Regions from separate parts of the Micromonospora sp. NPDC049801 genome, predicted to be linked through region 2. Evidence: riboswitches for the same ligand, from Rfam matches in the RefSeq annotation. Region 2 holds a riboswitch; the other holds the start of a gene.
What was found. Region 2 has a riboswitch for cyclic di-AMP ahead of AB0I89_RS21605 (NlpC/P60 family protein). Riboswitches for the same ligand answer to the same signal wherever they lie in the genome.
Positions count from the first base shown of each region.

Region 1: linked by a shared signal. The riboswitch ahead of AB0I89_RS27060 (hypothetical protein) and the one ahead of AB0I89_RS21605 (NlpC/P60 family protein) in region 2 are both predicted to bind cyclic di-AMP.

Region 1 is NZ_JBFAMS010000017.1:62,589-66,996, reverse strand. Features, by position in the region: gene AB0I89_RS27070 (AAA family ATPase) at 1-1,152, shown strand, start outside; gene AB0I89_RS27065 (cation diffusion facilitator family transporter) at 1,260-2,177, shown strand; cyclic di-AMP (ydaO/yuaA leader) riboswitch at 2,290-2,421, shown strand; gene AB0I89_RS27060 (hypothetical protein) at 2,475-3,503, shown strand; gene AB0I89_RS27055 (hypothetical protein) at 3,597-4,124, shown strand; gene AB0I89_RS27050 (SRPBCC family protein) at 4,144-4,408, opposite strand, start outside.
Region 2 is NZ_JBFAMS010000012.1:84,675-89,082, reverse strand. Features, by position in the region: gene AB0I89_RS21615 (pyridoxamine 5'-phosphate oxidase family protein) at 1-252, opposite strand, end outside; gene dcd (dCTP deaminase) at 330-908, shown strand; gene AB0I89_RS21605 (NlpC/P60 family protein) at 980-2,020, opposite strand; cyclic di-AMP (ydaO/yuaA leader) riboswitch at 2,033-2,168, opposite strand; gene AB0I89_RS21600 (peptidoglycan recognition family protein) at 2,404-4,359, shown strand.

The DNA of each region.
Region 1 (4,408 bases), on a different contig from region 2:
GAGCTGGACGCGATCCGGGACCGCGCGCTGCACCGGGGCGCCCGGCGCAACGAGGTTCGCCGCGCCGGCTTCGACGGTGTCTTCGCCGCGCTGTGGGCGCAGGCCCGGCGCGTGAACATCGGCCGGCTGCCCGAGCAGCGGGCCTTCGAGGACGAGATCGCGGAGCGGCCGGAGTTCCGGGAGTTCCTCAAGGCCTGGTGGCCGCGCCTGCACCCCCGGCACGTGCTGGGCTGGCTGGCTCGACCGGATCGGCTGCGCCGGTACGCCGGCGGGATCCTCTCCGGCGCGGAGATCCGGCTGCTCGGCACGGCGTACCAGAGTCTGGACAGTGCGGGCCTGACCATCGCGGACGTGGCGCTGCTCGACGAGCTGGACGCGCTGCTCGGCAAGCCGGTGAAACCGGCGCGGGCCCGGCGCGACCCGTTCCAGCTCGCGGGCGGCGTTCGTGAGCTGAGCACCGCGGCCGACCGGCAGCGGGCCGCCCGCGCGGCGGCCCGGGAGCGGCCGGAGGACTACCGGGAGTACGCGCACGTGGTCGTCGACGAGGCGCAGGACGTCTCGCCGATGCAGTGGCGGATGATCGGTCGGCGTGGGCGGTTGGCCTCGTGGACGGTGGTGGGCGACCCGGCGCAGACCGCCTGGACCGGTGACCCCGAGGAGCTGACCCGCTCCCGCGACCAGGCGCTGGGCCGGCGCAAACGGCACGAGTTCACGCTCACCACCAACTACCGCAACTCGGCGGAGATCTTCGCGGTGGCGGCGGCGGAGATCCGCCGGCTCTATCCGGACCTGCCCCTGCCGAGGGCCGTCCGCTCCACCGGCGTCGACCCGGTCGAGCTGGTGGTGCCGCCCGCCGGGCTCCAGGCCGCGGCCGTACAGGCGGCCACCGGCCTGCTGGGCGAGGTCGACGGCACGGTCGGGGTGATCACGCCGGTCACCCGCCGCGACGAGGTCGCCGGCTGGCTCGACGCGCTCGGCGCGACGCGCTTGCAGGTGGTGACCAGCCTGGAGGCCAAGGGCATGGAGTACGACGGGGTCGTGCTGGTCGCCCCCAGCGAGATCCGGGCCGATCCGGGCTCGGGTGTACGCACGCTCTACGTGGCGCTCTCCCGGGCAACCCAGCGGCTCACCACCGTCGACCCGACCGGCTGACCGTCGGGTTGGCGCGCCCAGGGGCCGGCCCTCGCCCTACACTTGCACACATAGCGATGTGAGCATACATTTGACCGGGTCCCGGGCGACGTCGGAGGGTGGGTCTCGTGGGAGCAGGACATGACCACCACCACGGGTCGGTCGCCAACGCCGCCCACCAGCATCGCGGACGGCTCTGGGCGGCCTTCGGACTGCTCGCTGCCCTGATGGTGGTCGAGGCGGTGACCGCCTTCCACACCGGCTCGCTGGCGCTGCTCTCCGACGCCGGGCACATGTTCACCGACGTACTCGGCATCGGGATGGCGCTCGCCGCGATCACCGCCACGCGGCGGGCCACCGGCGACCCGCAACGCACCTTCGGGCTCTACCGCCTCGAAGTTCTCGCCGCGCTGGCCAACGCCGTCCTGCTCTCCGGCGTGGCGGTCTACGTGGTGATCGAGGCGATCGGCCGGTTCGGCGACCCGCACCGGGTGCTCAGCGGTCCGATGCTCACGGTGGCCATCCTCGGCCTGCTCGCGAACGTGGTCGCCTTCGGGCTGCTGCGCGCCGGCGCCCGGGAGAGCATCAACCTCCAGGGCGCCTACCTGGAGGTGCTGGGCGACCTGCTCGGCTCGCTCGGCGTGATCGGCGCTGCGCTGCTCATCGCCGTCACCGACTGGTGGTGGGCCGATCCGCTGGTCGCGGTTGCGATCGGCGTGTTCATCCTGCCGCGCACCTGGCGGCTGGGGCGGGCCGCCGTACGCATCCTCGTGCAGGCCGCCCCGGAACACCTCCAGGTCACCGCCGTGCACGACCGTCTGGCCGCGGTGCCCGGCGTGGTCGAGGTGCACGACCTGCACGTCTGGACGCTCACCTCGGGCATGGAGGTGGCCTCCGCGCACCTGACCATGGCGCCCGGCGCGGAGGTCGGCGCGGTGCTCACCGCGGCGCGTACCGCCCTGCGGGACGACTTCCGCATCGAGCACGCCACGCTGCAGACCGAACCCGGTGCCGCCCCGGGCGCCTGCGGTTCCGTCGAGTGGTGACCGTCATCCTTCGCGATGGTGCCGGCACCTTCCGTCACATCGGCTGCACAGACCCCACCAGCACCGGTAGGCTCTGTCCCGGCCACCACCCGGCGGCGCCTCCCGGCGCCGGTGGCGGCCGTCGCCTAATCGCCCGGCAGGGCGAACCGGGGAACCATGTTCCTGGGGTGCATCCGCGTCAGCGGTAGGGATCTTCCGTCCCGAACCCGTCAGCTAACCCGGTCGGCGGCTGACGGAAGGACATGCGTAGTGGCACCAGCACGACCACCCGCCGCCCGGCTTGCGGCACTGATCGTCATGATGGTCACCCTCGGCGTCGCGCTTCCGGTCGGCGCCGCCACCGCCGCTCCCCCCGCCGGCCTGCGGGCCGCCGCCGCGCCCGACGGCGACGAGGAGGGCGGCACCCCGGCGCTACGGGCCCAGCTCGAGGCGGCCAGCAAGGGCTACCTGGACGCGAAGCGCGCGCTGGACACCTCCATCCAGCGGCAACAGCAGCTCGCGGTCAAGCTGAAGGACACCGAGGCCGAGATGACCGTACGCAACGGCAAGGTCGGCGAGATCGCCGGCGTCGCGTACCGCACCGGCCGACTCAGCACCGTCTCGGCCCTGCTCAACAGCAACACCCCCGAGGGCTTCATGGACCGGGCGGCCGCCCTCGACGTGGTGGCCGCCAACGAGGACCGGGTGCTGCGCGACCTGCACGCCACCCGGGACGAGGCGAACCGCACCCGCGTCGCCCTCGACGGCGAGATCCGGGAGCAGCGTAAGCAGGTCGAGGTGATGGCCAAGCGCAAGGAGCAGGCCGAGCGGGCCCTGACGGTCGCCAACGACAAGGCACGCGCCAGCGCCGCCGCCGACACCGACACCGGCTCCAACCGTGGCACCTCCACCGCCAACGCCCAGCCCGCACCGCGCAACTCCGACGGCTCCTGGCCATCCGAGTCGTGCAGCATCAACGACCCCACCCCGGCCAGCGGCTGCATCACCCCCCGCACCCTGCACGCGCTCAACCAGGCCAAGGCCGCCGGCTTCACCCGGTACGTCTCCTGTCACCGCAACGGCGGCTCGGGCGAGCACCCCAAGGGCCGGGCCTGCGACTTCGCCGCGCAGAAGGGTGGCTTCGGCGGCATCGCCACCGGCGGCGACAAGACGTACGGCAACAACCTGGCCGCGTACTTCATCCGCAACGCCGACCGGCTCGCGGTGCTCTACGTGATCTGGTTCAAGCAGATCTGGCTACCCAGCAGCGGCTGGAAGTCGTACAGCGGGGGGAACGGCGACCCCTCCAGCGACCACACCAACCACGTGCACCTGTCGGTGTACTGACCACCGACGCCGTCCGGGGTACGTCAGCGGGCGTACCCCGGACGTCGTCGCTGGTCGGACGACCACGCGGGGTCGGGCCGGGAGCATTCGGGTATGCCGCGAATCGCGCCCCGCACGCGCAAGGCCCTGCTCACCCTGCACCTGGTCACCTCCCTCGGCTGGCTCGGGGCCGACCTGGTGCTACTCACCCTCGGCATCGCGGCACAGCGCGGCGCCGACCCGGCCGTGGTCTACCCGGTCGCCGGGCTCGTCGGCACCGTGCTCTTCGCGCCGCTGAGCGTGCTCGTGTGGCTCGTCGGTGTCGCCAGCGCGCTGCTCACCCCCTGGGGCCTGCTGCGCTACCGCTGGGTGGTGATCAAGCTCGTGATCACCACAGTGATGGTCGGGCTGGTGCTGTTCCTGCTCACGCCGAACCTGCGGCACGCCGCCGCGCTGGGCGCCGCGCTACCGACGCGGGACCGCGCCGACCTGGTGATCGCGCCCGCGGTGTCGACCAGCCTCATGATCATCGCGACGGTCCTGTCGACGTACAAGCCCTGGGGACGCCGACCCGCCGGCGGCACGACGCGGGATCGCCCTGCGCGCCCCGTGACGCCACGTCACGCACCAATAAGGAAGTAGTGGGCGCGGGACCGAGGGCTCACGGCGCGGGGTCGTCGAGGGCCGCGCCGAGGCGCGCGGCCAGGGCGAGGTGGGCGGCGCGGGCCTGACCGAAGGCGTACCGGAACAGGGGTGTCGGCGCGCGCAGGGTGATGTCGACGTCGATGCGGACCAGACCGTCCGGCTCGGCGCGCAGCCGGGTGTGGTTGCGAACCGTGGTGGCGGGCCACTGGCGGGCCACGGTGACGATCTCGTCGGGCTCGCTGACCAGCACGTCCGCGTGGTACGTGGTGCGAAAGCGCAGC
Region 2 (4,408 bases):
GCTCTCCTCCGGAGGGAACGAATGCAGCGCGTATCGGCCGTCCCGTTCGAGGTCCCGGCGCTTCGGCGAGTCGATGATGAAGCAGAACAGACCCTCGTCGGTGATGACCGGGGAGACCGGATGGACCCGGGGCCCACCGTCGGCACGGACCGTGGCCAGATAGCCGAAGCCCGGCCCGTACTGCTGCAGGAGAACGCGGATGCCGTCGGCGAGGCGGGGCTCGTCGACGGCGAAATCGGACCAGGAAGCCATGCGAGCATTCTATCGAACAAATGTACGAGGAGCGACCTCGACACGCTGGTCACCGCCCACCTCGCTATGGTGGTCCGATGCTGCTCTCCGACCGTGACCTGGTCTCCGAGATCAAGGCCGGCACGCTGGGCCTGGAGCCGTTCGAGCCCACCCTGGTCCAACCCTCCAGCATCGACGTACGACTCGACCGGCTGTTCCGGGTCTTCAACAACCATCTCTACACCCACATCGACCCGGCCATGCAGCAGGACGACCTGACCTCGGTGGTCGAGGTGCCCGACGGCGAGCCGTTCGTGCTGCACCCGGGAGAGTTCGTGCTCGCCTCGACGCTGGAGGTGATCTCGCTCGGCGACCAGCTCGCCGGCCGACTGGAGGGGAAGAGCTCGCTGGGCCGCCTCGGCCTGCTCACCCACTCAACCGCCGGGTTCATCGACCCGGGCTTCTCCGGGCACGTCACGCTGGAGCTGTCCAACGTGGCGAACCTGCCGATCACCCTCTGGCCGGGCATGAAGATTGGTCAGCTCTGCATCTTCCGACTCTCGTCGCCCGCCGAACACCCGTACGGCTCGGTGGTCTACGGCTCGCGTTACCAGGGTCAGCGAGGCCCGACGCCCAGTCGCTCCTGGCAGAACTGGCGTGCCTGGCCGACGCGCTGATCCGCCCTTGCGATGTAAGGAAGGGCCCCCTTCTATACCTGAGGCGTTAGAAGGGGGCCCTTCCTTACACCTCAGCCGGGGCGACCGTAGCTGTGGATGGGCCCGTCGTCGACCTTCTTCATCTTGACGGGCACACCGGCCTGGGAGGCGTGCACCACCCAGCCGTCGCCGACGTACATCCCGACGTGGTGGATGTCGCTGTAGTAGAAGACCAGGTCACCGGGGCGCAGGTCGCCCTTGCTGACGTTCTTGGTCACCCGGCTCTGCGCGGCGGCGTTGTGCGGCAGCGACACACCGGCCTTCGCCCAGGCGGCCAGCATCAGCCCGGAGCAGTCGTACGAGTTCGGACCCTCGGCGCCCCACACGTACGGCTTGCCGATCTGGGCGCAGGCGAACTTGACCGCGATGCCGGCACCGCCACCCGGGTAGCTGGCCGGGCAGGGCGCGGGACGCAGCGAACCGCCGCCGCCGTTGCCGTACACCTTGAGGCGCAGCTTCTGTAGCCGGTCGATCTCCTCGTTGATCTGCTTCTTCTTCGCCGCCAACTGGGCCTCGGTGCGGGTCAGCTGGACCACCATCTCGTCCAGCGGCGCCTTCTGCCGGGCCAGCTCGTTGCGCAGGTCGGCGACCTGGCGGACGTCCTCCTGCTGGTTGTGGGCGAAGCGGTCGAGCATTTCGAGCTGACCGACCATCTCACTGGGCGACCGGCTGCCGAGCATCGTGTTGACGGTCGACAGGTTTTCACCCATGTACGCGCGGACGGCCAGCGCGCTGACCTTGTCCATCGCGGCGTCGACCTGGCGCTCCAGCGGCGCGATGCGGGCGGCGAGCGTGTCGGCCTGCTTGCGCTTGAAGGCCAGGTCGGCTCGGGTGGCGTTGTGCCGCTCGATGATCGGTTCGAGCTTGTTCCAGTCGTCGTCGATCTGCCGTTCGATCTCGGCGACGGACGGGTCGGCGTGGGCCACCGTGGCGCTACCGGTCAGGACGACGGCGACGCCGACCAGGGCGGCGAGGGCGGTGGTGAAGCGGGACCAGCGTGGACGCGGCACGGTCGACGTCGGGTCGGCCGGGGCCGACCGTCCGGACGACGGCCGCGGGGCTTGGAGGGCCACCGGGTTCCGTACTCCTTCTTCCTGACCGCCTACCGGGTTAGCTGACGGGTTCGGGCGGGAAGTGGGCGCCCTACCGCAGGAACTGCGGATTCACCCCGAGGAACCTGGGTCCCCGGCTCGCTCGCGAGCGACTCGGCGGTGTCGGTCCGTTACCGCCCGGGGTGGGCAGACCTGCTACCGGGCCGACGAATGACCAGAGTAGAGACGGCCGTTACCGATCCGCAACCCGTGCGGCCGTGACACTCCGTACCGATTGCGGCGGGCCATCGAGCGGACGTGAAGATTTCCTTCCGTACGTTTCGAAACATGGAAAGGTATTGACGTGGGCTCCCGAGCAGGACGAAGGTGACGGCACCGACACCAGTTCACATGTAGGGGGTTCGATGAAACGTCCGACCCTGCTCGCCGTCGCGCTCGTCACCGCCACGGCGGCCGTGCCGCTGTCCGCCGGCCCGGCCACCGCGGCCCCCGCCGCCGACCGCCAGCAGCAGTACGCCGCCGCGGCGACCGAGTACGGCGTACCCATCGACGTACTACTCGGCGTCTCCTACCTGGAGTCCCGCTGGGACAGCAATGCCGGCACGCCGAGCACCAGCGGCGGCTACGGCCCGATGCACCTGACCGACGCCCGGCACGTGACCGCCCTGCCCCGGGGCGGTCACCACGACGCCCCGGGAGAGGATCCGCGCGGCGACGAGTCCCGTCGTCCTCTCGCACCGGCGCCCGCCACCGGCAACGCGCCGCCCAGCGCCGCGCTGCAGACCGTGGACGCCGCCGCCGCGCTCACCGGCGCCACCGCCGAGGCGCTGCGCACCGACCCGACGACGAACCTCCGGGGTGGGGCGGCGCTGCTGGCCGCGTACCAACGGGAGGTCGGCGCCCCGGTCGGAGTCGGCACCGACCCGGGCACCTGGTACGGCGCGGTGGCCCGCTATGCCGGCGCGGACAGCGCCGATGCCGCGGCGGCCTTCGCCGACGAGGTCTTCACCACGATCGGCGCGGGCGAGACGCGGGTGACCGACGACGGCCAGCGGGTCACGCTGCCGGCCCGGGCGGTACGACCCGAGCGGTCCTGGCTGGACCGACTGGGGCTGCGGCGACTCGCCCGCCCGGACGGGTTGGAGTGCCCGAGCACCGTGTCCTGTGAGTGGATCCCGGCACCCTACGCGGCGTTCGGCGACGGCGACTACGGCAACCACGACCTGTCCGACCGGCCCGCCCGGCAGAAGATCGAGTACATCGTCATCCACGACACCGAGGCGAGTTGGGCGACCACCCTGCAACTCGTCCAGGACCCAACCTACGTGAGCTGGCACTACTCGCTGCGCTCGGTGGACGGGCACATCGCCCAGCACGTCCGCACCAAGGACGTCGCCTGGCACGCCGGCAACTGGTACGTCAACGCCAAGTCGATCGGGCTGGAACACGAGGGCTTCGCCGCGCAGGGCACCTGGTACACGGAGGCGATGTACCGCACGTCGGCGAAGCTCGTGCGGCACCTCGCGCTGCGGCTGGGCATCCCGCTGGACCGCCAGCACATCATCGGCCACGACAACGTGCCCGGCACCACGGCGGCGACGGTCCGCGGGATGCACTGGGACCCGGGGCCGTACTGGGACTGGACGCACTACTTCGACCTGCTGCACGCCCCTCGGCTGGACACCGGCACCCCGGCCACCGGGCTGGTCCGGATCGACCCCGACTACGCGACAAACCAGCCGGCGTTCACCGGATGCGTCACCCCGGGGGCACCGTGCGCGCCCCGCGGTTCCTCGTCGGTGGTGCTACGCACCGCGCCGGCTCCGGACGCGCCACTGGTCAACGACATCGCGCTGCGCCCCGACGGCACCCCGAACACGATGGACGTGTCGGACCACGGTGCCCGCGCGTCCGCCGGCCAGACGTACGCGCTGGCCGGTCGACAGGGCGACTGGACGGCCATCTGGTACCTCGGGCAGCGGGCGTGGTTCCACAACCCCGCGTCCGCGCCGACGGCCACCTGGACGGTCGGCATGGTGGTCACCCCGAAGCCCGGCCGGGCCACGATCCCCGTCTACGGGCGGGCGTACCCGGAGCAGGCGGCCTACCCGGCCGGCGTGCCGTACCAGGCGATCTCACCGTTGCAGTACACCCTCGCCGCCGGCCAGCGGTACGCCGTCGGCGCGGTGCTGCCCGGCGAGTACTACCGGGCCAGCACGTTCGACGGCTCCTCGCCCGGCGACTGGACGGTGATCCGGGGCCAGAACCGGTACGCGCAGATCCAGTTCGGCCACCGCGTCATGTACGTCGACCTCGCCGACGTGCAGTTGCTGCCGTCCCCGGTGGGCGCACCCCGCTGAGGAACCACGACGGCCCCCGGTCGAGGTGACCGGGGGCCGTCGTCGTGCG